Regions from separate parts of the Nonomuraea sp. NPDC049028 genome, predicted to be linked through region 2. Evidence: riboswitches for the same ligand, from Rfam matches in the RefSeq annotation. Region 2 holds a riboswitch; each other region holds the start of a gene.

Evidence for each region. A riboswitch is a leader RNA that binds a small molecule or an ion and turns the genes downstream of it on or off. The one in region 2 is predicted to bind cyclic di-AMP.
Region 1: linked by a shared signal. The riboswitch ahead of ACGFJ2_RS12830 (hypothetical protein) and the one ahead of ACGFJ2_RS20935 (C40 family peptidase) in region 2 are both predicted to bind cyclic di-AMP.
Region 3: linked by a shared signal. The riboswitch ahead of ACGFJ2_RS07035 (CHAP domain-containing protein) and the one ahead of ACGFJ2_RS20935 (C40 family peptidase) in region 2 are both predicted to bind cyclic di-AMP.

Annotation. Positions count from the first base shown of each region.
Region 1 is NZ_JBICTR010000003.1:413,401-423,044, forward strand. Features, by position in the region: gene ACGFJ2_RS12790 (DUF885 domain-containing protein) at 1-1,289, opposite strand, end outside; gene ACGFJ2_RS12795 (DUF4032 domain-containing protein) at 1,312-2,562, shown strand; gene ACGFJ2_RS12800 (NAD(P)H-binding protein) at 2,622-3,224, opposite strand; gene ACGFJ2_RS12805 (roadblock/LC7 domain-containing protein) at 3,459-3,836, shown strand; gene ACGFJ2_RS12810 (hypothetical protein) at 3,840-4,721, shown strand; gene ACGFJ2_RS12815 (roadblock/LC7 domain-containing protein) at 4,751-5,125, shown strand; gene ACGFJ2_RS12820 (hypothetical protein) at 5,144-5,515, shown strand; gene ACGFJ2_RS12825 (alpha/beta hydrolase) at 5,631-6,476, opposite strand; gene ACGFJ2_RS12830 (hypothetical protein) at 6,602-7,345, opposite strand; cyclic di-AMP (ydaO/yuaA leader) riboswitch at 7,526-7,660, opposite strand; gene ACGFJ2_RS12835 (DUF5302 domain-containing protein) at 7,826-8,026, opposite strand; gene ACGFJ2_RS12840 (MDR family MFS transporter) at 8,074-9,522, opposite strand; gene ACGFJ2_RS12845 (PadR family transcriptional regulator) at 9,579-9,644, shown strand, end outside.
Region 2 is NZ_JBICTR010000005.1:296,704-306,347, forward strand. Features, by position in the region: gene lysX (bifunctional lysylphosphatidylglycerol synthetase/lysine--tRNA ligase LysX) at 1-850, shown strand, start outside; gene ACGFJ2_RS20930 (LuxR C-terminal-related transcriptional regulator) at 1,428-1,640, shown strand; gene ACGFJ2_RS20935 (C40 family peptidase) at 1,704-2,747, opposite strand; cyclic di-AMP (ydaO/yuaA leader) riboswitch at 2,753-2,913, opposite strand; gene ACGFJ2_RS20940 (amino-acid N-acetyltransferase) at 3,202-3,759, shown strand; gene ACGFJ2_RS20945 (hypothetical protein) at 3,782-4,666, opposite strand; partial or broken gene ACGFJ2_RS20950 (RDD family protein) at 4,703-5,182, shown strand; gene ACGFJ2_RS20955 (RDD family protein) at 5,291-5,779, shown strand; gene ACGFJ2_RS20960 (Lsr2 family protein) at 6,290-6,622, shown strand; gene ACGFJ2_RS20965 (ATP-dependent Clp protease ATP-binding subunit) at 7,377-9,644, shown strand, end outside.
Region 3 is NZ_JBICTR010000002.1:148,691-158,334, forward strand. Features, by position in the region: gene ACGFJ2_RS07000 (peptidoglycan binding domain-containing protein) at 1-219, opposite strand, end outside; gene ACGFJ2_RS07005 (hypothetical protein) at 289-726, opposite strand; gene ACGFJ2_RS07010 (M56 family metallopeptidase) at 745-1,695, opposite strand; gene ACGFJ2_RS07015 (BlaI/MecI/CopY family transcriptional regulator) at 1,692-2,054, opposite strand; gene ACGFJ2_RS07020 (four-helix bundle copper-binding protein) at 2,275-2,682, shown strand; gene ACGFJ2_RS07025 (CHAP domain-containing protein) at 2,908-3,579, opposite strand; cyclic di-AMP (ydaO/yuaA leader) riboswitch at 3,592-3,738, opposite strand; gene ACGFJ2_RS07030 (C40 family peptidase) at 4,295-4,735, shown strand; cyclic di-AMP (ydaO/yuaA leader) riboswitch at 4,913-5,067, shown strand; gene ACGFJ2_RS07035 (CHAP domain-containing protein) at 5,082-5,813, shown strand; gene ACGFJ2_RS07040 (M56 family metallopeptidase) at 6,152-7,108, opposite strand; gene ACGFJ2_RS07045 (BlaI/MecI/CopY family transcriptional regulator) at 7,105-7,476, opposite strand; gene ACGFJ2_RS07050 (C40 family peptidase) at 7,626-8,570, opposite strand; gene ACGFJ2_RS07055 (DUF305 domain-containing protein) at 9,097-9,644, opposite strand, start outside.

The sequences.
Region 1 (9,644 bases), on a different contig from region 2:
GCCGCGCGGAAGATGCGGCAGTCCAGGTGCGCCAGCTCGGTGGCGAGCGTGTCGAAGTAGCCCTGCTCGTGCAGCACCTTCTCGACGTAGAGGGCCCAGCCCTCGGTGAAGTACGGGGTGCGGAACACGTTGCGCACGGTCCGGGTGTTGCTCGCCATGTGCGACAGGTGCCAGTGGTGGCCGGGATAGGCCTCGTGGACGGCGATCGACGGCATCTGGGCCCGCGAGTTCGTCCGCAGGCGCTGCCGTACCTGCTCCTCGGTGAAGCCGTCAGGCGTGTACGGCACGAAGAACACGCCGGTACGCGAGCTGCTCAGCGGCGGCGGCGACAGGTAGTGGGCCACGGCCAGGACCGGCCTGGTGTATTCGGCCGAGGGCAGCACCAGGCACTCCTCCCCTTCGGGGAAGGTCACCAGGTCGCGTTCCCTGACGAACTCGCGGGCCCGGTGGGTCTCGGCCTCGTACTCGGCCCGCATGTCGGCCAGTGTGGCGGGATGGTCGTCCATCAAGGACTCCATCGCGGCGCGCCAGTCCTCGGTGCCGTTGAGCCGCCTGGTGACCTCGCGCATCCGCGCGTCCAGCGACGCCCAGGCCGCCTCACCCTTTTCGTGCAGCTCGGCGGCGCCGTACCCGAGCAGTTCGCGCTCGCGCAGCAGCGTCGAGTAGAGCCGCTCGCCCATCCGCCAGGTGCCGCCGCACTTGAACTCTTCGAGGAAGGTGACGAACGCATCGAAAGCGGCGGCGGCCGGCTCGGCGGCGGACGCGAGCCGCGCGCGCAGCTCCGGGTCCGTCACCATCGACGGGATGGTCTTGGTGAGGAAGTTGCGCCCGGTGCGCGCCTGCCCGAGGCCGCGCTGGACGAGCAGCGGCGCCGCGAGCTCGGCGTCGAGGTTGGCCCGGCAGGCGGCCAGCACGTCCGGCACCTCGGCCAGCCGGGAGAGGGCGGCGGCCACCAGCTCGGGCTCGGGCTTGAGCCGCCGCTGGAACGGCGTGAACATGGAGGTGAAGATCGCCGACAGGTAGACGGCCGGGTCGCGCCGCCAGTCCGGCCAGGAGGCGAGGGCGATGGAGCCCCTCAGCTGAGACAGGACGAGATCCCTGTCGATCGCGTCGTCCGGTGCCGGCGTCTCCAGTCTGGAGAGCCGGTCCAGCCAGACGACCTCTTCCCGCTCACGGGCGGCGAAGGCGGCGGCGGTGAAGTCACCGAGCGTGTGATCGTAGCCGTCGGCTCCCAGGGTGCTGGCGACGACGGGACGACCGGAAAAGTACCACTTGAGAAACTCGTCCACGTCCGCACAATATCCTGGGCATATGCCCCTACAGATCACCGGCGCGCTCGGCAACCCCGACCTGATCCGCCTGCCTTGGGAGGTCCCTCTCGCCGACTGGCCGACGCATCACATGGTCGACCTGCCGCGCGGTATCTCGCGGCACGTGGTGCGGTTCGTGCGGCTGTCCGGCAACGTGTACGCGATCAAGGAGATCAGCGAGCGGTACGCCAGGCGGGAGTACCAGCTGCTGTGGGACCTGGCCAGGCTCGACGCGCCGTCGGTCGAGCCGATCGCCTTCGTCACCGGCCGGGACGAGGGGCTCGACGCGGCGCTGATCACCCGGCACCTGCAGTTCTCGCTCCCCTACCGCGCGGTCATGTCGGGCACGCTGCGGCCCGACACGCTCACCCGGCTGCTGGACGCGCTGGCCGTGCTGCTGGTGCGGCTGCACCTGATCGGCTTCTACTGGGGCGACTGCTCGCTGTCGAACACGCTGTTCCGCAGGGACGCGGGCGCCTTCGCCGCCTACCTCGTGGACGCGGAGACCGGCGAGATGCATCCGATGATCAGCGAGGGCCAGCGGCTCGGCGACATCGAGACCGCGCACATGAACATCTTCGGCGAGATGCTCGACCTGGAGGCGGGCGGGCTGCTGCACCCGTCGATCGACCCCATGGACACCGCCGAGGACATCGTGACCCGCTACCACCGGCTGTGGAACGAGATCACCCAGGACGAGATCATCGAGGAGGTCGACTGGCACCGGGTGGAGCAGCGGATCAGGCGGCTCAACCTGCTGGGCTTCGACGTGGCCGAGATGATGGTGCGGCGCAAGGTCGGCACCGGGCGGCTCATCGTCCGGCCCAAGGTGGTCGACGCCGGGCACCACCAGCGGCGGCTGCTCCGGCTGACCGGGCTCGACGTCGAGGAGAACCAGGCCAGGCGGCTGCTGAACGACCTCGACGGGTTCCGGGTCGCCAAGGGCCTGCGGCACGAGGACGAGGCGATCGTGGCGCACCGGTGGCTGGCCGAGGTGTTCCAGCCGACGGTCGAGGGCATTCCGGCCCGGCTGCGCGGGAAGCTGGAGCCCGCGCAGCTGTTCCACGAGGTGCTGGACCACCGGTGGTACCTGTCGGAGGCGGCCGGGGCCGACGTGGGCATCGCGGCCGCCGTGAAGTCGTACGTGGACAAGGTGCTCGTCCACAAGCCCGACGAGAAGGCCCTCCTGCCCGAGGAGCCGGGCGGCCTCATGGAGGAGGCGGACGACCTGCTTGAGGAGTCGGACCTTTAGGAGTCGGACCTTTAGGAGTCGGACCTTAAGGAGTCGGACCTTAAGGAGTCGGACGGAGTTCAGTAGGCGACCGTGATGCGCCGGCGCGGGTGCTCGCCCTTCTCCACCTCGTCGGCGATCGCGATCGCGTAGTCCTCGGCGGAGATGCGGCTGTTGCCCTCGGCGTCCGTGAGAAGCTGGTCGCCGCCGACACGGAAGTGTCCGGTGCGCTCTCCGGGCGCGATCTCCGCGGCCGGGGAGACGTAGGTCCAGTCGAGGTCGTCGACCTCGCGGTAGAGGCCGAGAGCGCTCCGCTGGGCCAGCGCTTCCTTCTTGTACATGTCCGGGAAGCCGGGCGTGTCGACCAGGTCGACACCGGGCGCCACCTCCAGGCCGCCGGCGCCGCCGACGACGACGAGCCGCCCGACCCCGGCGGCGCGGACGCCGTCGATGAGGGCGCGATGAGCGTCGAGGAACGGCCCCTCGGGCTCGCTCCCGTCGCGGGGCGGAGCGATCGCGCAGATCACGGCGTCATGGCCGCGGCCCAGCGTGGCGGCGTCGCGCACATCTCCCTTAACCGGTCCCGACCTGCTGACACCGGTCACCTCGTGGCCGCGGGCCGCCAGCTCGGCGGCGATGCGCTGACCGACCATGCCGGTCGCGCCAAAGAGAAGAATTTTCATATTCTCCAGAGTATCCATTGGATACTGGCGAGCTGGGCCGAGAATAATGTGAGCAATACTCTTAAATGTCGCAAGCAATACCCCTAATCAGGAAATCTCCGTCGCGGTTAGGTTTTTCTCCACCTTGGCCGTAGACATCTTTAACCTCATACATATCTCGCTTTATCCGATCACCCGGCCGTCATCCGCCGCTCCTACGCTGTCCCAGTCCTCATGACGGCGTGGGAGGGTCACGTGCTGGGACTGGATGACTGCCTGACCGAGGTCATGGCGATACCAGGGGCGTTGGACGCGATGCTGGTGGACCAGACGAGCGGCATGGCCGTGGCCATCAGCGGACCGCCGCAGGGCGTGGACGCCGAGAGCTCCGCCGCCGCCCTGACCGAGACACTGCGCGCGACCATGGACGGCCTGGCCCGCTCCTGCCCCGGCGAAACTGTCCGGATCGACGACATGCTGGTCACTACCGACAAAGGCCATCATTTACTGAGATTCCTCGAAACGGTATTCGAGGGGCCGCTCGTCATTTACCTGCGCCTCGACCTGGAACGGTCGAATCTCGCCCTGGCGCGATACCGCCTGCTGAACATCTCCCGCCAATTGCTCACCTGAGCCATGGCACCGCTGGACACGCTTCTGACCGGTCTAGCCCGTGAACGGGCCACGGGCGCCCTCCGCGTGGGCCGGGCCGGGACGATCTTCCTCAGCGAGGGCCGGGTCACGTACATGGAGTGCGCCCAGACCCCCGGCGTCGAGCGGCTGCTGGCGGCGCGCGGGCGGCTGCCGGAGACGGCGCTGCGCAGGCTGCAGGCCGACGGGGGCTGCGCGCGCCTGCTGGAGGAGGGGCCCGTCACGCTGGGCGAGCTGCAGTACTGCGTGCTCGGGGCCGTCCTGGACGCCGCGTTCTTCCTGCTGCCGGCCGGCGGGTCGCGGCCGAAATTCCGGCCGGGCGAGCAGCACTGGCTGGGCGGGCAGTGGTTCTTCGACGTGGCGGGCCTGCTGCGGGAGTGCGCGCGCCGCCGCGCCTATCTCGCGCAGATCTGGCCGTCCGCGCAGCTGGACACGGCTCCGGTACGGCCGGCGCAGTGGCTGCCGGGCAGCGGGGTGACTCTGGACTCGGTCCAGTGGGAGGTCCTCACCGGGGCCGGGGCCGAGGCGACACCGCTCGACCTGGCCAAGCGGATCGGCAGGTCCGGCTATTCGGTGCTGCTGGCCGTACGGAGGATGGCGGCGGCCGGGCTGCTGGCACCGCCCGTGGAGCCGACCACCACCACGCGCGCCCCGGAAGAGAGCGCGACGAAGACCGGTGAGCACAGGGCGAAGACCGCCGGAGACGGGCAGGGGGCGCTGCCGCAGCGGGGGCGCGTGGCCGCCGGCCAACGACCGCCGCACGATCCCCGCACCCCGGGCCTGCCGCTCGGCCCGCCGGTCACGGCGGACCCCACGGACCTGGCCCTGCTGATGCGCCTGAAGAAGGCGCTGGAGGAGCTGACATGAGGTTCCCCCGCCCGCAAAGGAGGCCACCGGTGGAGCTGCGTGAAGAGGTGCTCAGGGAGATGGTTCTCCTGCGCGAGCGCACTCCGGACATCAGCGGGAGCGTCGCCTGCACGGTTGACGGCATGAGCATCGCCTGCGACAACGCCGACGACAGTGGCGAGCAGGTCGCCGCGCTGTCCGCGGCGCTGCTCGCGCTGAGCAGGCGAATGACGATCATGACCGGCCAGGGCGTACTGGAGGAGACGCTCATCTCCGGCACCGCCGGCTTCGCCGCCTTCTACGCGGCGGGCCCCACCATCGTCCTCGCAGTCCTGGCTGAGCCCGGCACCAATCTCGGGCTGCTCCGGCTGGAGGGGCGCAAGACGGCGGCCAGCGTGGCCGCCATCTCAGCACGGATTCACTGAGCTTGAACGGAGGAAGGCATGGCCAGCATGGACGTCTCTCTCAAGGAGATGATGACGATCGACGGCTCGCTCGGCGCGGTGATCGTCGATCACGGCAGCGGCATGGCGCTGGGGGCGCTCGGCGGCTCCAAGGACCTGGATCTCCAGGTCGCCGCGGCGGGGAACACGGAGGTGGTCAAGGCCAAGCTGCGCACGATGGACTCGCTGGGGCTCAAGGACTCCATCGAGGACATCCTGATCACGCTCGGCGGCCAGTACCACATCATCCGGCCGATCACCGGCCGCGGCGGCAAGGGGCTCTTCCTCTATCTCGCCCTGGACCGGGCGCGGGCCAACCTGGCCCTGGCCCGGCACCAGCTCCGCGGGATCGAGGAGAAGCTGGAGGTCTGAGAGATCCGGTGGCTCGCGTCCGGGCGCGGCGGACACGAGCCACCGACCTCCACCGATCCCTGAACAGCCTGGTCCCTGAACAGCCTGATCCCTGACCGGCCTGATTCCTGGTGCGTCAGCTCGTGGTGAGCTTGGTGATGGCGCCGACGATGTCCGGCCAGAGCGGCCGGGGCAGGTCGTGGCCCATGCCGGGGAACGTCAGCAGCGTGGCGCCTGGAATCGCCGCCGCCGTGGCGTGGCCGGCGGCAACCGGGACGAGCCGGTCGGCCTCGCCGTGAATGACCAGGGCGGGGATCCCCAGCGTGCCGAGCTGCTCCGTGCGGTCGCCGGAGGCCATGATCGCGGCCAGCTGCCGGGTCGTGCCCGGCGGGTCGAAGCACCGGTCGTACGCCTGGCCGGACAGCCGGAGGATGCGTTCCCGGTCCATGTCGAAGCCGGGCGAGCCGATCACCGCCCACGTCCTCAAGGACTGGGCGAGCACGGCGTCCCGATCGGTCGGGGGCGCGGCGAGCAGCACCGCGCTGGCCTCCGGCGTGGGCGGGGCCACGTCCGGGCCGGGCGTCGACATGATCGAGGTAAGGGTCAGGACCCGTTCGGGGTGCCGGATGGCGAGCGTCTGGGCGATCATGCCGCCCATCGAGGCGCCCACGACGTGGGCGGCGGGCCAGCCGAGGACGTCCATCAGCCCGGCCGCGTCGTCGGCCATGTCGTCCAGCAGATACGAAGAGGACGTCCCCAGTGTGGGAACGCCCTCGTCGTGCAGGTGTGTGGAGAGTCCGGAGTCACGGTTGTCGAATCTGACAACGTGATGGCCCTGCTCCGCCAGGAGCTCGCAGAGCTCGTCGTCCCAGTGGATGAGCTGGGCGCCGAGCCCCATGATGAGGAGCAGGGGACGTCCGCCGGGTGAGCCGAAGGTCTCGTACGCGATCTCGATGCCGTTCGCGGCTGCAAGCGTGGTCACGAGGTCAGAATGACATTCTGTTTCCCGCGACGCAAAGACCGCCGGCTCCGAAACCGACGACCATCAAGGCCGTCGGCTCCGGACCTGACGGCCGTCAGCAAGACCGTCTTCGGACCTGACGGTTGTCAGCGCCGGACGAGCTTGCGGATCCGGTCGCGGCCGACCGTCACGCCACCGCCGAACATCGCCAGCGCGACCGCCGCGGCGGCGCCACCGATGGCGTTCGACTCGACGATCTTCTCCTCAGCCTTGTCGGCCTTCTTGGCGGCCACCGGCACGGCCTTGGCGGGAGCGGGCTTGACCGCGGCGGGCTTGTCGCCCTCGGCCACGATCTTCGGGGGCTTGGCGGGGTTGCGGTCCACGACGGCGTACGCACCGGTCGAGAAGGGCTGCGGGTAGTTCTTCTTGCCCGGACCGCTACCCCACTTGGTGATGACGTAGTCGATCTTGATGTGGCCCGCGCCACCGTTGCCGTCCACGCCCAGCGTGCTGGAGTTGAAGCGGCCACCGGTCAGGGCGGCGAAAGTCTTGGCGTCGAGGTCGAGCATGACGCCGCTGGAGGACGGCACGCCCGGACCGCGGTCGCCGACGAAGAAGGGCATCTTCTTGCCCTTGTAGACGACGTAACCCTCGGTCATGAGCGGCCAGCTCGGGCTGGCGGCGAGCCCCTTCTGCATGGGCTTGCCGCTGGCCGGCAGCCCGGTGTCCCCGGCGCGGCCGGAGGAGTCGTCCCAGAAGTAGGACGCGGTGGTCTTGCCCTTGAGCAGGACCTTCTTGTCGTTGCCGGTGTCGGCGTGTGCGGCGGTGCCTGCGCTGATGGAGATCGCGCCTACGAGGGCGGCGGTGAGCATAGCAGAGCGAACAGACATGAAGCAGTGAAGTCCTTTATACGGGAAAAGGGGATCGCGCTCGTGAAAGGTGGGCGTAGCCGGGCAAGACGCCAAACGGTCGCTACGCGGAGCGTGGAAGAGCGGGGGGAAGGCGCCGGTCAGTCTGCGGACGACAACACGCGGGCTGGCGGCACGACGCGGGGGTTACGCATGCGGTAGGTGTCCTCTCCATCTCGCCTACCGGGTTAGCTGACGGGTTCGGACGTGGAGATGCCCTACCGACCGAGGTCGGATTCACCCCTAAGGAACGTTGGTTCCCCGGTTCCCGCGAGCGGGATTCGGCGCCTGCCGGTTGGTACTCCCCTGTTGAAGCCCCAAAGTCACCGGCTGGTAACTCCATGAACTATAGGTACCGAACCGGACAAAGGCAAACATAAGCCCATGAAACGGGCGAAGATCTACCTAGAGGGTCAAGAAAAAAGGGGGGTACGGCATGCCGTACCCCCAGAAAAGCTCAGGTCAACCGCCGCTCTTCCGCCTGAAAGAACGCTTGCTGGCGGCGGGCCCGTGAGCGCCGTGAATCTTGGAAGGGTCGTTGCCCCTGCCACCCGCGCTCGAGTCAGCATGCTGGTTACGCTTGCGCTCCAGCGCCTCGCGGAACTTGCGCTTCATCTCGTCCTCGGGAGTTTCGTCGACTTCCGGCTCCGGTGTTTCCGCCATGAGGACCTCCTGGTGTTGGGGACAAGGACAGCTTCGCATGACGGCGCTCAGGACGCGAAACTGGCCTCGACCTTGGGCTGTGGGGTTTCCCGGTCGATCCGCACACCGGGCATGGCGATCAGGGCGACCAGCGCCACGAGGGCGCCCGCGACCCCCAGCGAGGGAATGACCAGGGCCGCGGCCGAGGCGTGCGCGGCGGCCAGTCCGTGCAGCGGCGCCTCGGTGGCGATGACGGAGGTGTAGGCGGTGCCGGCCAGGGCCAGGGCGACCGAGCCGCCGATCTGGCGGAAGAACGTCAGGTTGGCCGAGGCCGTACCCATGTACTGGGGCGGCACCGAGTTCGACACGGCCACGGTCAGGCCGGAGAGCATCGGGCCCATGCCGAGGCCGATCAGCGCCATCCACCCGACGAGCACCCAGGGCGGCGTGTCCAGCGTCAGACCGGCGCACAACAGCGTGCCCACGACCAGCAGGAACGGCGCCGCCACCAGCCACGGCTTGTAGACGCGCGTCCGGCTGATCAGCGCGCCCACGACCATGCTGCCCACCACCATGGCCAGGGTCAGCGGGTAGATCCGCAGCCCCGACTCGGTGGCGCTGGCGCCGAGCGCCTCCTGGAAGTAGCGCGGCAGGAACACCACGCCGGCGAACATGCAGAAGGCGGTGAAGAAGGAGGTCACGTTGACCAGCGTGTACGTACGGTTCCGGAACAGGTGCATGGGCATGATGGGCGCCTCGGCCCGCATCTCCACCACCACGAACACCACGAGCGACACCAGAGCCAGCACGATCGGCCCGATCACCGGCACGCTGGTCCAGGTGTGGCCGTCGAGCCCCTTCTCGGTCAGGCCGATGAGCAGCGAGCTGATGCCAACTGTGAAGACCCCGATGCCCAGGTAGTCGGGCCGTCCGCCGCCATGTCCCGGCCGGCGCGGCAGGCGCAGCACGATGATCGCGATCAGCACCAGGCCGATCGGCACGTTCACATAAAAGGCCCAGCGCCAGCTCGCGTGGTCGGTGAAGAGCCCGCCCAGGAACGGCCCGGCGAGGTAGCTGAGCGCCATCACTCCGCCCATCGCGCCCTGCACCCGGGCTCCGCCCTTCTCCGGCGGGAACAGTTCGAGCACCAGGGCGATCGACAGCGGCAGCAGCGCGCCCGCGCCCAAGCCCTGCAACGCGCGGAACAGGATGAGCTGCGTCATGTCCTGCGCCACCCCGCATAGCGCCGACCCCAGGAGGAACACGGACATGCCGATCAGCAGCAGCGGCTTCCTGCCGTGCTGGTCCGACAGCCTTCCATAGAGGGGCACGGTCACGGTCGAGGTCAGCAGGTAGGCCGTGACGACCCAGGTGTAGAGATCGACGCCGCCCAGTTCCGTGATGATCCGCGGCAGGGCCGTACCGACGATCGTCTGGTCGAGCATTCCTAAGAACATGCCGCCGAGCACGGCGACCAGCAGGAGGCCATCGCCTCTGCGCTTCGTGTCAGTATTCACGTGTGGAGAGTGACATGTAAGGATTGACATGTCAACACTTTGCTATGCTTGCCGACATGTCCCTACGGATCGCGCTGCTCGGGCTCCTCGACGCCAAGGGGCCGGCCAGCGGCTACGACCTG
Region 2 (9,644 bases):
GTTCAAGACCCACATCAACGCGTACAACATGGAGCTCTACCTTCGCATCGCGATCGAGCTCTACCTGAAGCGGCTCGTGGTCGGCGGCATCGAGAAGGTCTTCGAGATCAACCGCAACTTCCGCAACGAGGGCGCGGACTCCACGCACAACCCCGAGTTCACCATGATCGAGGCGTACGGCACCTACCTCGACTACAACGACATGGCCGACCTGACCCAGCGGATGTACCAGAAGGCCGTCGTGGCCGCTCTGGGCACCTCTGTGGTCGTCCACGACGGCGTCGAGGTGGACCTGGGCATCCCCGAGTGGCCGCGCATCACCCTGTACGGGGCGGTGTCCGAGGCGCTCGGCGAGGAGATCACCACGGAGACCCCGCTGGAGCAGGTCCGGAAACTCGCCGACGGGCGTGAGATCCACTGGGACCCGAAGTGGGGCCAGGGCAAGCTCGTCCAGGAGATCTTCGAGGCCCTCGTCGAGCACACGCTCATCCAGCCGACGTTCGTCATGGACTACCCGCTGGAGACCTCCCCGCTGACCCGCCAGCACCGCGACAACCCGCTGCTGACCGAGAAGTGGGACCTCATCGGGTTCGGCACCGAGCTGGGCACCGCCTACTCCGAGCTCGTCGACCCGGTCGAGCAGCGCCGGCGCCTGGTGGAGCAGTCGCTGCTGGCCGCCGGGGGCGACCCGGAGGCCATGCAGCTGGACGAGGACTTCCTGCAGGCGCTGGAGTACGCCATGCCGCCCACGGGTGGCATGGGGGCCGGGATCGACCGGATGATCATGGCTTTCACCGGCAAGAGCATCCGGGAAACGATCTTGTTCCCACTGGTCAAGCCGACCCACTGACCCGGCTGCCGCCGAAGAGTGTCGGCCCGGCTCCCACGCCGGGCCGTACCGGCCGCTGTCGGGTTGACAGCGGCCCGATCTCCTGCGGCGAGTAGGAGAACGCGGGCGGCGGCGTTCGCCAGTCCCTTAACGCGGGGAGCGGGCATCTCCCGGCCGCCTGCGCCGAGTGGCTTCTCCCTCTGGCGCATGAACCGTTCATGGTCTTTGGCGGGCGCTGCTGACCCGGCGGCGCGGGGGTACAAAAGACTGCCCTAAGCAGCCACATTTCCGATATTTCGCATATTGAATGCGAAGAATATTCGCGTTTTACGGATTCGGCGCTCAGCAGGTTCGCGGCGCTCTTGGGGAGCGGGCTGGAGCCGTTGTAAGGGCGCCTGTGATCCCTCATCGGGCCCCGAAGTGTGCCGACATATGGCGAGTACTTCACATACAGCCGATCATGTCAATGGCGATGGTCAGAGGGCGGTATCCGCTGGCTTGACGACCTTTCCAGAATGCGTTTACCGTCTGCGAGACGAGCTGCAGCTCTGCTCGGACATAGACGTCTCGAGTTCTGCTGTTGGGGGGAGGGCTCCCGATGTATGTGCTCACTGAGAGCGTCGAGCTTAGCCACGCGGATCTGGCGTTGCTGGCGGAGCTTGCCAAGGGGGTCACGGTTGATCGGGTTGGCAGACGACTGGATATCAGTGGACGCACGGTACGCCGGAGACTTCGGGGTATCTGCGACCGCATCGGCGTCGCCACCGCGATCGAGGCCGTGGCCTGGGCCGCCCGCCGCCAGCTCATCTGACCGTTCGACCGGCCCAGCCGCCCGGGCCCCAGCTGTCAGAGTGCTTGTCGTGGTGTCCGGAGGTCAGTCGGCGATGCGTACGGCGCCCGCGAACGGGCGGCGGGCGATGGACGCGATGCGTACGACGTCGCCGGTCTGCGGCGCGTGGACCATCATGCCGCCGCCGATGTAGATGCCGACGTGGTGCAGGTCACCATAGAAGAAGACCAGGTCGCCGGCGCGCAGCTCCTCCTTGGAGATGTGCCGTCCGGCCGTCCACTGGTCGCCGGTGTAGTGCGGCAGTGAGATGCCCACCCGCTGGTAGGCCGCCATCACGAGGCCGGAGCAGTCGTACGAGGTCGGCCCCTCGGCGCCCCAGACGTACGGCTTGAGCTGCTGCGTGAGCGCCCACCTGGCGGCCGTGGCGGCCTTGCCGGCGCCGATGACCGGCAGGTCGACCCGCGTGGCCCGGGTGCCGGGACGGCCCGCCTCGCCGATCGCCCGCTTGAAGAGACTGCTCTCGACCTTGGCGACGAGCTTGGTGATCTTGTCGCGCTTGGTGCCGAGGCCCTCGACGATCTTCTCGACCTCGTCGATGCGCGTCTTGGCGCTGGCCCTTGCCTGCTCGGCGGCCTGCCTGGCCGTGGTCACCTGGTTGACCTCGAAGCCCTGCTGCTGCTCCAGCGCGTAAGTGGTGGCCGCCCGGTCGAGGAAGCTCTCGGGGTCGTCGGAGGTGCCGAATGCCAGCGCCTGGCCGAAGCCGCCGTTGATGTAGGCGTTCTGGGCCAGCAGCGCGGCCTTGGCGCGCTTCGCGGCCAGATCGGCCTCACTGGTGGACAGCGTCTTCTTGGCCGCCTCAGCCGACTTCTTGGCGGTCTTGAGCTTCTCCCGCTGGCCGTTGAACTCCTCGCTCAGCGTCTCGATCTGGGTGTGGAGCTCCTCGGCCTGCTTGGACAGGTCCTTCAGCGAGGGCTTGGGATCGGCGACGGCGGAGCCGACGGGTACGGCGAAGAGGAGGGTGGCGATGGTCGCCGCGATGACACCCAACCGGGTGGGGATCTTCCGGAGCTCAGAAGGGCGGGCCTGAGCGCCCGCCGGCTTCGTCTCGCGATCGCGGGTCTGCTTCACCAACCAGCTCCTCTCATCGGCGCCTACCGGGTTAGCTGACGGGTTCGGGCCGGAGCAGCCCTACCGAACGACTCGCTCGGATTCACCCCATGGGTGGTGGCGTCGGGATGAGGTCGCCACCGGCGGGTCCCCGGCTCCCCTTACGGGGATTGGGCGCGTCTCCACGCTGGCTCGCGTGGGTGACATCGTCGCTGGACACTAGTGCACTCCGGGTTCGTGCTCAACCAGAACTGCCAAGTCTGTAGAGGTTTCACAACCGAAGGGTCACGAGGTGATCTCGTGCTTGCCGGTGCAGGACAAACTTTATGTCCTTTTTGCACCAAGTTCGTCAAGGCATGGAAGCCTGAGGGCCAAGGGATCCCTCATCGTGCTCGATCAACCACGAGATGTCATGAGATGGGAGAGACGTCAGAGTTACGGGGAGGCCGTAATCGGATCTGTACGCTGGAGACCCATGGAGCAGGTCGCCGAAGTGACAGTCCCGGACACGGAAGTCGTCGTCCGGCGTGCTCGCACGCCGGATGTCAGGACGATCCGTCTCCTGGTCGACACCTACGCGGGCGCCGGGCCCCGGCTTCTGGAGAAGGCCACCGTCACTCTGTACGAGGACGTGCAGGAGTTCTGGATCGCCGAGCGCGGCGGCCAAGTGGTCGGCTGTGGCGCGCTGCACGTGCTTTGGGAGGATCTCGCGGAGATTCGCACGGTGGCCGTTGATCCGGAGTTCCGAGGCTTCGGAATCGGGCACCGGATCGTCTCTTCCTTGATCAAAACGGCCCGGGAACTCGGCCTGCGCCGGGTTTTCTGTCTGACTTTTGAGGTGGATTTTTTCGCGAGGCATGGATTCCGCCCCGTACAGGGCACTCCGGTCTCACCCGAGGTCTATGCGGAGCTGCTGGCCTCGTACGACGAGGGTGTCGCCGAGTTCCTCGACCTCGAACACGTCAAGCCCAACACCCTGGGGAACACCCGCATGCTTCTCCACCTGACATCGGGTGACGCGGACCTTGACTAATGGGAAAGGTGATTGTTGATACCTATGTCGATACGTTGGGCAGCACAGGCATGTGTCCTGACACGTGCCACATGCGCACTCGAAGCGAGGTGACACGGTGAGCACCGGACAGCCGCCGTATCCACAGGACGAATCCGGCGAGAACTCTGCGCCTGGCGGATCTGAATACGGACATCACAACACGGGCCGTCCCTATGGCGAGCCCGACCCGGATGCGACGGTCGTTGGCTACCGGGCGGACGACGCCTACGGTCAGCAACCCAACTATGGGCAGCAGCAGCCGGGCTACGGCCAACAGCCGCAGTACGGTCAGCAGCAGCCGGGCTACGGCCAGCAGCCGCAGCAACCGCAGTACGGACAACAGCCGCAGTACGGGCAGCAGCCCGGCTACGGTCAGCAACCGGACTACGGCCAGCAGCCCGGCTACGGTCAGCAACCCGGATACGGTCAGCAGCAGGCTTCGGGTCAGCAACCCGAGTACGGCCAGCCCAACTACGGTCAGCAGCCGCAATCGCAACCCGGTTACGGTCAGCAACCGCAATCCCAGCCTGGATACGGCCAGCAGCCCGGTTACGGGCAGCAGCAGCCGTCCCAGCCGGGCTACGGGCAGCAGCAGCCGTCGCAACCCGGCTACGGCCAGCAGCAGTACGGCCAGCAGCCACCGTCGGGCCAGCAGCCCGGCTATGGCCAGCAGCCCAATTACGGCCAGCAGCCCGGTTACGGGCAGCAGCAGCCGTCCCAGCCGGGCTATGGCCAGCAGCAGCCGTCGCAACCCGGCTACGGCCAGCAGCAGTACGGCCAGCCGGACTACGGTCAGCAGCAGCAGTACGGCCAGCCCGGCTACGGTCAGCAGCCCCAGTACGGCCAGCAGCCCGGCTACGGGCAGCCGCAGCCGCACGGGGTCCAACCGCCCGGCGCCCCGGCCCCGCTCGCCGAGTGGTGGCAGCGGCTCGTGGCGAGGATCATCGACGGTGTCATCTTCGGCATCGCGAACTGGGTGATCGGTCTCGTTTTCGGGGCCATCCTGCTCGCCGGCTACAACTCCGCGACCGGCGTCACGACCGGCCTGATGGGCCCGACGCTCTACGGCATCGTGGTGGCCATCGTGATGACGGCGGTGTACGTCGCCTACGAGTTCTTCATGACCAAGATGAGCGGCCAGACGGTCGGCAAGATGGTCATGGGGATCAAGATCGTGCCCACGGGCACCATGCTGCCTCCGGGCGGCCTGCCCAACGACGTGGCGCTCAAGCGGGCCGGTGGCACCTGGGGTGGATACATCCTCGGCGTCATCCCGTTCGTCGGGTCGCTGCTCGGCGGGATCGTCGTCGCGCTGAACGGTGCCTCCCAGCTCTGGGACAAGCCGCTGCAGCAGACGTTCGCCGACAAGTTCAGCAACACGGTGGTTGTGAAGATCAAGTAGTCTTCGCGGACGCGAAACAGAGGCTGGCCAGCGGTCAGCCTCTGTTTTGTATGTGCGGGCGGCAGCAAAATGGGTAGCGGTCGGTTCGCCGAAGGGGCGAGGTGGGTTATGACCGGGTTGCCGCCGTGGAGTGACGCCGTCCCCGCGGAATGGTGGGAACGCCTGGCCGCCCGGCTCATTGAAGCCCTCGTCTTCGGTGTCTTCTATTACATTCTGTTCGTCGCGCTGTGGGGTGGCTTCCGAACTGTCGGGTTGCTGGAGGCGTTCGACAGCCGGTTGCCCGGCGTGTTCGCCTGGCTGCTCGGTGGGCTGGGATATACGGTCTATGACTGGGCCGCGCATTCCATGAGCGGCCGTACGTTCGGCAAGGCGATCATGAGGATTCGCCTCGAACCGAGCGGCCTTCGGCGCGGTGCTCTGCTGAAACGAGCCCTGGTCTATCCGGGAGCGGCGATGGTCATGGGCATTCCGGTGCTCAATGTGCTGGCCGGAATCTTCGTCTTCGGCGTCGGGATCCTCATCTTGATCGACAAGCCGCTGCAGCGTGGGCCGCACGACCGGCTCGCCGGAACGCGGGTGATCAAAGATCTCCGCTGAGCCTTGTGGGCCTGGACAGAAGTCTTTCCGCAAAATTTTCGCTTGATCCGGTAAGGAGCCTGGAGAGACTGGCATTAGGCTATGGGGCGTCCGGGTTGCCGGATGTTGGCGCACATGGCACATGGACGGCATCCGTGTACCACTATGGTCGGGTGCGGGCGGTTGTCCACCTCGTGAGGCATGAGGGGCGCTCATGCCCAGGCCGCTTGTGGATAAAGCGCCCATCGAAACCCCCGTCCGCTGTGGAGGCGAGGACGAATGCAGGCCCTTACCGACGTATTGTCAGCGCTGATCCCACCGGTGGTGGTGGGCGCCGCCTTCATCTTTGGCGTAGTGAAGTTGGTCCGATCCGAGGCCGCCGGACGCCGTCCAAACCCCCAGGATCAGGCCGAGAACCACAACTGAGCCGCCGCTCAGCAGAATCTCTGTAGCGCTGAATTGTCTCCGCGCCTTTCCGGGTATATGTTTGCCCTGGCGAATGAAACAATGCTCCGCGAAAGGATTGCGTAGATGGCCAAGCAGATCCAGGAGATTCTCATCGATGACCTCGATGGGGGCGAGGCCAATGAGACGGTCAGCTTCGCTATTGACGGCTCCTCCTATGAGATTGACCTGAGCGACCTTAACGCCAAGAAGCTGAGGGACGCGCTCACGCCTTTCGTACAGCACGCTCGTCGGTCCGGTGCCGTGACCACGCGTCGGCGCGGTCGCGGCGGGCAGCGTGCGATGAGCCGCGAGAAGAGCTCGGAGATCCGGCAGTGGGCCAAGGCTCACGGTCTGCCGGTGAGCGAGCGTGGCCGAATCGCCTCTACCGTGGTGGAGAAGTACGAACAAGCTCACTAGAGAGCCATCTCCTGACCATGCGCTTATGCCGCTCGCCTAAGAACCCCGGCGAACGCCATAAGCGCATGATCATTTATAGCTGCTTCTCAAATGCTGGACGGTTCGTGACGGCGATCTTCTAATCGCCCATATGTGATCATTTTGGGCTGCCCGCTCGGTCGATTCCGGGCGGTTTTCTGGCATGGTGCGTTCCAGCCCCGGTGTGGGCTCCCCGGTGCGGCGACGCTCTGGATCGGTAACCGCGATGGCCCGGATCGGTAACCTCGCTGACCGGACCGGCGATTTCGTGGCCGCGTGTGCCGTGCCGGGATCGGGATTTCGCGGCCTGCCGGGTGCCGTGGCACGATCGAGATTCCGCGACCCGCGGGTGCCGTACCACGATCGATTGGCGGCGGGCGCGCTTCCTTACATAGGATGTTTGCGTATGGCTCACGGATCAGGCATGGGCGATGCGCGGGCGGGCTCTCTCCCCGGCACCGGCCGCAAGCCGATCCATGTTGATCTGCCGGCGCCGTGGCGACCAATTCCAGGCGCTTCACGGAAGCGTCCTAAACATCGTTCGCTTGCGGCGTATCGGGAACACGTAACCCCCGATCGGTAGTTGGATAGAGGGTGAACGCCCTGCTCCCGGGGAACGTCTCTGCTATAGAGCGTGTCAGTGGCAGTGGGCACGGTTCGCCGAGCCAGGGCTAGCATGCGGGATGACGGGACCGGATTTACCGGCCTGACTGACCGCTCTGTGAGGAGCGACGAGATGTTCGAGAGGTTCACCGACCGAGCAAGGCGGGTTGTCGTCTTGGCCCAAGAAGAGGCCAGGATGCTCAACCACAACTACATCGGCACTGAGCACATTCTTCTTGGTTTGATCCATGAAGGTGAGGGCGTAGCCGCCAAGGCTCTGGAGAGCCTGGGCATCAGCCTTGAAGGAGTGCGTCAGCAGGTCGAGGAGATCATCGGCCAGGGCCAGTCGGCTCCGTCGGGGCACATTCCGTTCACCCCGCGGGCCAAGAAGGTTCTTGAGCTGTCGCTCCGTGAGGCTTTGCAGCTGGGTCACAACTACATCGGCACCGAGCACATCCTGCTCGGGCTCATCCGTGAGGGTGAGGGTGTGGCCGCCCAGGTGCTGGTCAAGCTTGGAGCCGATCTCAACCGTGTCAGGCAGCAGGTCATCCAGTTGCTCCACGGTTACCAGGGCAAGGAGCCGGCCGCCGCGGGCGGCCCGCAGGAGTCGGCCCCGTCGACCTCCCTGGTGCTCGACCAGTTCGGCCGCAACCTGACCCAGGCCGCCCGCGAGGGCAAGCTGGATCCGGTCATCGGCCGTGAGAAGGAGATCGAGCGGGTCATGCAGGTCCTCTCCCGGAGGACCAAGAACAACCCGGTTCTGATCGGCGAGCCCGGCGTCGGCAAGACCGCCGTCGTCGAGGGCCTGTCACAGAAGATCGTCAGGGGCGAGGTGCCCGAGACGCTGAAGGACAAGCAGCTCTACACCCTTGACCTCGGCGCTCTGGTGGCGGGCTCGCGCTACCGCGGCGACTTCGAAGAGCGCCTGAAGAAGGTGCTCAAGGAGATCCGCACGCGCGGCGACATCATCCTGTTCATCGACGAGCTGCACACGCTCGTCGGCGCGGGCGCGGCCGAGGGCGCGATCGACGCCGCCAGCATCCTCAAGCCGATGCTGGCGCGTGGCGAGCTGCAGACCATCGGCGCCACGACCCTCGACGAATACCGCAAATACCTGGAGAAGGACGCCGCTCTGGAGCGGCGCTTCCAGCCGATCCAGGTGGCCGAGCCCTCGCTCAGCCACACGATCGAGATCCTCAAGGGTCTGCGCGACCGTTACGAGGCGCACCACCGGGTGTCCATCACCGATGGCGCGCTGGTGGCCGCCGCGCAGCTGGCCGATCGCTACATCAGCGACCGCTACCTGCCCGACAAGGCGATCGACCTCATCGACGAGGCCGGTTCGCGGATGCGCATCCGCCGGATGACCGCTCCGCCGGACCTGCGCGAATACGACGAGAAGATCGCCAACGTCCGCAGGGACAAGGAGTCCGCGATCGACGCGCAGGACTTCGAGAAGGCGGCCGCGCTCCGTGACCAGGAGAAGCAGCTCCAGCTCAAGCGCGAGCGGCGCGAGAAGGAGTGGAAGGCCGGCGACATGGACGTCGTGGCCGAGGTCACCGAGGAGCTCATCGCCGAGGTCCTGGCGACGGCCACCGGCATCCCGGTCTTCAAGCTGACCGAGGAGGAGTCGCAGCGCCTGCTCCGCATGGAGGAGGAACTGCACAAGCGGATCATCGGCCAGGACGACGCCATCAAGGGCCTGTCCAGGTCGATCCGGCGCACCCGCGCCGGGCTGAAGGACCCGCGCCGTCCCGGTGGCTCGTTCATCTTCGCCGGCCCGTCCGGTGTCGGTAAGACCGAGCTGTCCAAGGCGCTGGCGGAGTTCCTCTTCGGTGACGAAGACGCTCTGATCAGCCTGGACATGTCGGAGTTCATGGAGAAGCACACCGTCTCCCGGCTGTTCGGCTCGCCTCCCGGCTACGTCGGCTACGAGGAGGGCGGCCAGCTCACCGAGAAGGTGCGGCGCAAGCCGTTCTCCGTGGTCCTGTTCGACGAGATCGAGAAGGCCCACCCCGACATCTTCAACTCGCTGCTGCAGATCCTGGAAGACGGTCGCCTGACCGACGCCCAGGGCCGGGTGGTCGACTTCAAGAACACGGTCATCATCATGACCACCAACCTCGGCACCCGCGACATCTCCAAGGGCATCGGGGTCGGGTTCGCCAAGTCCAACGACGCCGACTCCAACTACGAGCGGATGAAGGCCAAGGTCCAGGAGGAGCTCAAGCAGCACTTCCGGCCCGAGTTCCTCAACCGTGTCGACGACATCGTGGTCTTCCACCAGCTGACGCCGGCGGAGATCATCCTGATCGTGGACCTGATGCTCGCTCAGGTCGACGCCCGGATGAAGGACCGCGACATGGGGCTCGACGTCTCGCCCGAGGCCAAGCAGCTGCTG
Region 3 (9,644 bases), on a different contig from region 2:
TTCGGCCGGAGACAAACCGCCGATGTCGACGTTGTCGACACGTGTGCCCGGCGGAACCTCTCCGGCAAGCGCGATGGCGGGCAGGGCGTAAGCCAGCACTGGAACGGCGATGACGGCGGTCACGACGACGGCCAACCGGGCCCGCCGACTCCGCAGGGCACGCCGGGAGCCGCTCCGGGACACCGGCGGGCTTGGCTGGGTGCTCGTCGAGCGGTTCATGGCGTCGCGGGACGGTAGGCTGACATCCCTAGCCGTGGATCGCGCATGGGAAGAGCGTAGCCCGCTCTACTAACATTCATAGTAGGTAGGGCAAATCTTGAGGGCGCGCATCCGGCGGCGGAGCGCCTCGCCGAGCATGAACACCGAGGCGATCGCCAGTACAGGCTGCACCGGAGCGAAGTAGGTGAGTGCGCCGCTCGTCCCGAGAGCGGTGACGACGAGCTTGTTGCATATGGGGCAGCCGACGGCGAAGGCAGAGAGCAACCCTCCGCTCAGCGTCTTCTTCTGCTGGCTCGGCGGGGGCTGAACCGGGGCGACATAGGTGGCGACGATCAGACCGCTCAGGATCGCGGTGACCAGCCACACCGGGTAGTTCCACCACAACACCGGCGTCATGCGGGAAAAGTACGAGGTGGGAATGATCCCGGTGGGAACGCCGACGATCACTGCGGTGACGCACCCGGCCACGAATCCAACGAGCCACTGTCTCCTGGTCCAGATACGCATCGCGAGAGGTCCTTTCGACTACCCGATGACCGGGCAGGAAATCAGAAAGGTGATCAAGGAGGGGACGATCAGCGCGAACCCCGGCGCCGCCAACAGCCCGCTGACACCGAGAATGCCAAGCACTCTGTCGCGCCCGCAGGCCGGCGTGACGGGGCTGAGCAGGCGCTTGACACGGGTGACGGTCGACTCGCCGCCGGCTCCCAAGGTGGCCGCGGGGGTGGATGCCCTGGCGACGGCTATCAGCGCCGACGCGATTACGCCGCGCGCATGCTTCCGTGCGGCGACGTCATCGGCCAGCAGTTCCACAAGGTGGGGCACCGCGGTTCCCGTCGCGGCGAACACGGGAAGTCCGGGAAATGCCTTGGCGGCGACCTGGGCGGCCGTGAGCAGGAGGTGATGACGGCCGGTCACATGGGCCCGTTCGTGGGCGAGCACCGCAGCCACCTGACGGTGATCAAGCGCCGCGAGTGCTCCACTGGTGATCACGATCACAGCGCGGCGGCCTGGGACGCAATAGGCAGCGGGCTCGTCGTGCTGGACGACGAGCGCGCCGAGCTCTTGCCGCTCGCGTCCGATCAGCCGGACAGCCTTCCGGTGCCTGATTCGGCAACGCCGTCCGGTCCAGAGCACGGTCAGGCTGGCCCAGCCGACCCTGATGGCGATGCCGCCGGCGACGGACAGGCCCGCCAGCGCGGCCAGCGGGCGGGCCGTGAACGGAGAAACATGACCCGACAGCATCTCACCACAGGTTATGATCAGCGCGGCGACCTCGTCCCCGATGGCGTGGGCGGGGAAGGCGAGCTGCAGCCCGGCCAAGGCTCCCGACGCGATCACCGATGCACAGCCGGCCAGCCACGCGGCGATCGACAGCCGGGGAGAGTCGCGAAGCCGTTGGCTGCGCATGATTAGTCGTGGCAGTCCCCATGCCGTGATCGCCGCATGCGCAACAAGGGCGCCCTCGACGATCACTGCTGGTCGCTTCGGTGAATGGCGGCATCGAGGGCAGCGTGCTCCTCAGGGGTGAGCCGCTCCAGGAAATGGACGAGCGTCATGGCCTGGTTGCCGCCCTTGGCCAGGGCCTCCTGCATGATCTGGGCGCTGTAAGCCTCGTGGCTCATCACGGGCTCGTACAGGTAGGCCCGGCCGGATGGGTGGCGGCGCAACAAGCCCTTCTTGTGGAGGTTGTCCATGACCGTCATCACCGTGGTGTAGGCAAGGACCCGGCGGCGCTGCAGCGCCTGAAGCACCTCACGAACAGACACAGGGCCGTCGCATGACCAGATGTGGCCCATGACAGCGGACTCCAGCTCACCAAGACCGCGCGCCATCCCGCCCCTCCTAATCCTATCCATCATAGTAGCGATGGTTGGCGACGGCGCGAAGACTGCTGCTCGGATGTGGCCCGTCTCCCTGCATTCATCTCCGTCCGGAGCGGTCGACTATCTACTGCTTCGTGTAGTGGGAGAGGTGTTACGTGCGCGGGGGGATGGGTAACGGAGGTCTGAGCCGCCGTCGCGGTGGCCGGTGCAGCGAAAGCGAGGACGAGAGATGACGTTGCAAGTCGGGGAGATGCTCTCCGCCTACCCCAAGGACCTTGGTGATGTCAACCAGGCGAAGCTTACGAAATGCATCGAAGAGTGTCTCCGGTGCGCTCAAACGTGTACGGCCTGCGCGGACGCCTGCCTGAGTGAGGACATGGTGGCCGAAATGGTCAAATGCATACGCAGCGATCTGGACTGCGCGGACATCTGCGAGACCACTGCGCGCGTGCTCTCGCGGCACACGGGCTATGACGCGAACATGACGCGTGTGGTCCTCGAAGCCTGCGCCCAGGCATGCAAGGCGTGCGGCGACGAGTGCGGGCGGCACACCAAGCACGCCCACTGTGGCATCTGTGCACAGGCCTGCCGTGACTGCGAACGCGCTTGCCGGGACCTGCTTGGGGTTCTCGGCTAGGCCTCGGCACGACCGGAAGTCGATCTCCTAGGACGACGTGCCCGGCATCACGGGGGCGAATGCCGAGTACGTCCGAACGGATGGCTGCGGTTGTCCCCTCCCGGGAGGACCAGCCAGCCGACTTTTCACTATATGACATAGTAGGATCGGCCGCTAATGCTGATGCGCGGATAACCGCATAGCAGCTCTCTTACAGCAATTGCCGAAGCGACGGCTTCCCTGATGTCAGGACTTGTACTGCGGATAGCCATAGCCGACGACGTCGGACTTGGGTCGCACCCGCTCCTCGACCTTCCCATTGCCGGTGTTGCCTTCGATCGCGGTGATGGTGCCGTCGCGGTTGTCCTTCTTCACCAGGCCCATGTGGTCGATGGAAGTAATGCTCTTGTCGCCGCCCCATGCGTAGTAAACGACGGCTCCGGGCTTGGCAAGGGTGCCCCAGCGTCCGTTGTTCTTGAACCACCGCGCCCATGTGACCGTATAGGCGTCCCATCCCATCGTCGGCCTAACGCCGGTCTGCTCACCGACCCAAGAGACGAACATGGCGCACCACGGAGCGTTGGCGTAGGCCTGAAGGCTTCCTCCGTCGCGGGCCAGAGTCTCCTGGGCCCTGGGGGAAGTCATGTACCAGCTGTGGAATCGGGTGCCGCCGCCGCTGGCGTTCTCCGTCGTCCCCACCTGCTGCTGGGCCAGCTTCAGCACGGCGTCCGCCGTGACCTGGCGCTGGGGCTGGGAGGAAGTCGCAGACCGCGAGACGCCAGTTTGGGTCTCGCTGGCGTGGTCGCTGGCGAAGGCGGGCGTACTGGTGATGAGTGCACTGGCCACGGCCGCTGCGGCGAGGGTGAGGCCGTGCTTACGGGCGGACCTGCCGTAGTTCGGCAAGAGGTGTTTGGACATGCGGGGAATGGCTCCTTGCTTCCATGCCGCCTACCGGGTTAGCTGACGGGTTCGGGCGTGGAAGTGCCCTACGGAGCCCCGTTGGGACGGGCGCACCGATTCACCCCAAGAAAGTGGATCCCCGGCTCCGCGAGAAAGCGGACTCGGCGGCCGCGGCTGCGATCTGCACACAACGCCGGTGCAGACGAGACGCGGTCTCGGCATTACAGGCCACCATCGGAACGCTGCGGCCTTGGGCCTGTAAAGGTATGCAAGCCAAATGGCCAGCGCAAGCGAAACCTTTGGAAGCCGACCCGAAGGCCCTGTGTGGCCTAGGGTTCAGCCATTAATCCTTTACCTTTACCACGGCGTGGTGCCGTGCCTGAGCGTGGGCCGCTGTGTCGCTGTTCGGGTTGTGCATAATGTCGCAGTGACTATGAACCGTAGTAGCGTGCTGCCCCGAGCGGTGTACCTCGTGGCCGGACTCGTGGTTGCAACGCTGATGGCGGGGATGTTAGCCCTCGTCGACTACGAGCGACCGGCGAAGCCGCCCCGGCGTCTTCGGGCTGGACCCGGGAAGCCGGGCAAAGCTCGCCGGCGCCTGAACCGCCTGTTGTGGCGGCCCTCGACCGTCTGCGGGAGCCACACCTGCTTGTGGTCGCGAATCGTCCGCTGCCTGAACAAATGATCGAGCGGGTTCGAGTACGCAAAAGTGTGAGCTCCATGGAGATCGTCGATGCGGCGGCGATACCGCTCGGCGGTAGGAGGGTGGGAACGGTGGGGGTGGAACCATCGACCTTCCGGGCCTACACGCCCAAGCCGACCGTGCGCGGCGGCGAAGAGCAAACTGGGCGCCCCGTATGTCTGGGGCGCCGAGGGACCTGACGCCTTCGACTGTTCCGGCCTGATCCAGTGGGCCTTTGGCAGGGCGGGTATTCGGCTGCCGCGGGTGACGCATCAGCAGTTCGCCAGTGGACCCCGGGTCCCGTTTTCCCAGATGCGATCGGGTGACCTGATCTTCTGGCGGCTGGACCCCACCAACCCGGGCTACATTTCCCATGCCGCGATCTACTGGGGCGACGGAAAGATGATCCAAGCCCCGCAGGCGGGGGACGTCGTCAAACTGGTGCCCGTCCACACGCGCAATCTCGCAGGCGTGGTGAGGGTGATTGAGTGATCACGCGTTGACCCGCTGCGGTGCTTGCCTTGCGTATAACAACGTGTAGCGCACGGTATTGGTCGGTCTGCGTTGGATAGATCTTTTATGCCAAAAATCTCATTTCGGTAACCAGTCACCCTTTCTACCTACTACAGTCCTTCGTACTTGCCGGTGACTTGCCTTCGCGGTGGAGGCGGCCGGCTGGTGCCGAGGCCCGCGCCGCGGGAACCGGGGAACCAGAGCCTGGAGCGATCCACGCATGGGGTGAATCCGCCACGGATGCGGCGGTAGGGCGTCATCTCCTGGCCCGAACCCGTCAGCTAACCCGGTAGGCCATTAGGAGAAAGGGTCAAACCCCGGACCTATGCCATCCATTGTGGACGGGCTGCTCGACGCTGCCCAGAAAAATCTCGGCTATCGCGAGAAAACCGACGGCTACAGCAAGTTCGGTAACTGGTACTACGCCAACGTGGACAACAGCGACCCCTACTTCAAGACCGCCCCATGGTGCGACATGTTCATTACCTGGGCCGCCAACCAGGCGGGCGTCGAGAAGTACGTGGGGGATTTCGCCTACACCGTCGACCACGCCAAGTGGTTCAAGGAGCAGGACGCCTGGAGTGACAAGCCGGAGCCCGGCGCCATCGTCTTTTACGACTGGAGCGGGTCACGCGATGTGGAGCGGATCGACCATGCGGGCATCGTCGAGAAGGTACAGGGAGACCAGATCTCCACGATCGAGGCCAACGTCGACAAGGTGTGGCTCAAGCGCAAGGACAGGGACCAGAGCAAGGTCGTCGGCTACGGCCTTCCCCGCAAGGTCAAGGAGAAGTTCGGGGAGGGTGAGACGTTCGTCCTGACGGGCGGCAACCCGCGGACGCCTCTGGTCCGGAAAGGGGTCGTGCAGGCGGCGGGGAAGGCGCAGGAGACCGATGTCGTCCTGCCGACGGCCTCCACGGAGAGCATCGCGGTGTCTGGGGTCGTGTTCGCGGGCGTGCTCTGCGTTGCCGTCGTGGTCAGGCAGGTGAGACGTCGAAGCTCTGCCAGAGGCAGGCAGCAGCGGTATGCCGGCCGTCACCGTTCGATCATGGCGTAGCGGTTCATGATCTCGCAGGGCGGAAGGCGACGGTGAAGTCCGGCCCGCCGTTCTTGGGCCCATAGACCGTGCCGTCCTCGGTGGCGGCTACCAGTCGCTGCGGGTCGGGTGTCCGCCAGCGCAGCAACCTGCCGAAGCAACTGGGCTGCGCCATGTTGGAGGACGGCTTGGTGGAGGTCAACGAGTTCGGGCAGAGCTCGGTGAAGGGAGTCTTCGCGGCCGGCGACATGGCCAGGCGGGCGTCCATGCCGTTCCCCGGCTGGCCAGGTGATCATCGCCGCCGGTCAGGGCGTCACCGCGGCCCTCGTGATCGATCAGGAGTTGCTGTACGCCTGAGCTCAGAGCAGCGAGAGCGTGTGGCAATGATGCGCGATCAGCGCGCTCACCCCCGGAAACACCGCCAGAGCCGCCGGTCCTGCGAGGAACAAGGTGACGGCCACCGTGCCCACCAGCCGCTCGCGGCGGTGGAGCGGCGCGGCCGGATTGAGCATGCGGCGCACCCTGCTCAACGCGTTCTCGCCTGCAGCGCCCAGCGCGAACGCGGGCACCCGCCCGGTGGCCAGACCGACCAGAGCCGCGGCGAGGTGCAGGCGCGGATGCTGTCCCGCGGCCACATCGTCGGCCCGCAACTCCACCAGGCGGGCCACCTCCGCTTTGGCCGTTGCGAACAGCGGGAGAGCAGGAAATGCCTTGGCCAGGCCTTCAGCCAGGGCAAGGAGAAGATGGTGGCGTCCCCGGAGATGGGCTCGCTCGTGCGCCAGCACCGCGGCCACATGCTCGGGCGGCAGAGCGTGGAGCGCCGCCGTGGTGATCACGGCCTTGTTCGCCCTGCCGGGCAGGCAGTACGCGAGCGGCTCGTCGTACTCCAGGACCACCGCGTCCAACTCGCCGTCACGCCGGCCCAGCAGGCTCAGCATCTCCGAGTGCCGGGCACGCTCGCGCCGTGAGGTCAGCAGCACCCTGATCACGCAGAACACAGTCCGTGCGGTGATGAACCCGCTGACCAGGACGGCCAGCCGGAATCCGGCGGAGGCCACGTCGACGTCGGATCCGTGGCCGAGAAACTGCTTGCACACCTCGAACAGCCTGGCCAACCCGTGCCCGACCGCGTCGCCGGGGATCGCGGCACTCAGCGCGGCCATCACCGCCGAGAGGACCGCGGAGATGTCCGCGGCCAGCCACATGGAGATCGCCAATCGGGGGGCCCGCTCGGCCCAGGCGGCCTTGACGAGCAGTCGCGGCAACACCGTGGCGGCACCCACGGCGTAGACGACGAGGACCAGGGCGACCGTCATGATCGACGGGTGTGCGCCGGGAACACCTGAAGGGCGGATTCCAGCGCGGCAGCCTCCTCCGGGGTCAGCCGCTCAAGGAAGTGAACCAGCGTGGCCGCCTGGTTACCGCCGCTGGCCAGCGTCTCGCGCATCAGCTCGGCGGTGTAGGACTCCTTGGTGCCGACTGGCTTGTACACGTACGCCTTACCCACCGGCTCGCGCTTCAGCAGGCCCTTTTTGTAGAGCTTGTCCATCACGGTCATCACGGTGGTGTAGGCGATCTCGCGATCCTGTCGCAAATCCTTCAGCACGTCTCTCACCGCGGCGGGGCGGTGGTACGACCACATCCGGTCCATGATCACCGACTCCAGGTCGCCCAACGTCCGCATCTTCTTGTGGCCTCCTGCCGCGATTTGTTTTCATGCTACTTGGGATCGTTGATACGGGGCCACAGTGTGCAACCTTGTGGACAACGCACATAGCTCCACGTTGCCAGTACTTCCAGCGCCATTTCGACGTGCGGGGCTCGGCGGCGGCTTTATGGGCGGACTGCGCCGAGGAGGCGGTTGCGCCAGTAGTCGTCGAGCTCGACGACCTTGATCACGTCTCCGGTCTGCGGCGCGTGGACCATCTTCCCGTTGCCCGCGTACATGCCCATATGTCCCAGGCCCTTGCTGAACAGCAGGTCCCCAGGCTGGAGGGCGTCCAGCGAGACGCGACGACTGGCGCCCCAGGCCCACTGTGTGTACGTCGTGCGGGGAATGGCGACCCCGGCGGTACGCCAGGAGGCCTGGGTGAGGCTGGAGCAGTCGTAGGAGTTCGGCCCATTGGCGCCGTACCCATACGGCTTGCCCACTTGCGCGAACGCGAACTGCAGCGCGATGCGGGCGTTGCCCGAGGCCGGGCCGGTGTACTTGATTCCCGTGCTGTTGGGATTGCCCGACTTGAAGGCGCCGAGCTTGCGAAGGATCTTGGTCTGCTGGGCGATCAGCTTCTCGACCTCGGTCTTGTCGTCGTCCACCTTCTCGCGCGCCTTGTCGGCCTCGGCCAGGACATTCTTGGCCTCGTTGCGCCGGTCGCGCAGGTCCTTGATGCTGTCCTCGTACGCCCGTAGTTTGGCCGACCGCTCGGTGGCGATCTGGCCCAGTGCCGCCATGCTGCTCAGCGTCTCGCCCTGGCCGGCGTAGGTCTGCCAGTTCTCGAAGCCGCCGTACTGGTACTGGTTGACCGCCACCGTGACGAGATCCGCGCGCAGGGCGTCCGAGCGCACCGTCTTGCGGCCGAGGTCGGCGTTGGCCGCGTCGTACTTCTGCTTGGCCTTCTTGTACGCCTCGGTGGCCTGGTTGTACTGCTCGACCACCTTGTCGGCCCGCTCGTTCAGCTTCACCAACTTGGCCCTGGCCTTGGCAGGTGACGGCGCGGCGGCGGCGGTGCCGGGGGCGGAGACTAATGTGACCAATGCCAGCGCTGTGGCCCCTGCCATCTGCCCAAGCCTTGTCGGCGCAGCCACTACGATGCCTCCTCGTAAACATCCAAGATCTGGGGCGAATAGTACCGAAGTGAAGGGTTTTATTAGCCTGTTCGAGCCGATTGGCCTCGAGGGCAGGACGTACTACCCGGCATAGCGGAAGGCCGCCGCCCATGTGTGGATACGCGCGCCATCTCCGGAGTGTTCAGGTGCTCAACTCGCCCTGCTGTCGGCGGGCTGTTCGTCCATCGCGGACACACATCACGGGCCACAACGGCGCCACCTGTAGCCACGTCGTCCACGTCCACGATCCCATCGCGCACGGCCGCCACCTCCGGTGGCTGTTCTGTGACGCTGCCGAGCGCTCCCCGGCCCTCTGGCCAGACGCTCGGTCCGTTCTTCGGAAGGGAAGGTTCTGGGAGGTCACTGGGCAGGTCAGCGGAGTGAAACTCAGCTTCGTGACCTCCGTGGTCAAAGCCGCTGGTTGAATCTGGCATGCCTCGGCCCCGTACGGCCGGGCGCCGTACGGGATCCGCCGCGGCTAGAGCGTCGGGAGCAGCTGCTTCAGCTCAGCGAGCTCGCTGCGCAGGCTCGTCTGGATGGTCTTGGCCATCGTCTTCGTCTTGGCGTTGCTGCCCCTGGCGATCTCGTTCTGGGTCACCTTGATGGCGCCCTGATGGTGGCTGATCATCATCTGGGTGAACATGCGGTCGAACATGCCACCCTTCATCTGCCGCATCTTGGTCATCTCGGCGGAGGACATCATGCCGGGCATCGACGTCATCATCGGGTCGTCGTCGGCCATGGGCTCCTTATCCCAGGCGGTGAGCCAGTTGTTGAGCTTGCTGAGCTGCGGCTGCGCCTCCATCTGCATCTTCATGGCGAGATCCTTGACCTTGGCGTTGGAGGCGTTGGTCTGGGCCCACTTGGCCATCCGCAGGGCCTCCTGGTGATGCGGGAGCATCATCTGGACGAACATCACGTCGCCATCGTTGAAGTCCGCCTTGGGCTTCGACGAGGACATGTCCATGCCGTCCATGTTCGTGACATCTGCGCTGGCCCCGTCGTTCGACGAGGCGGCCGGAGCGG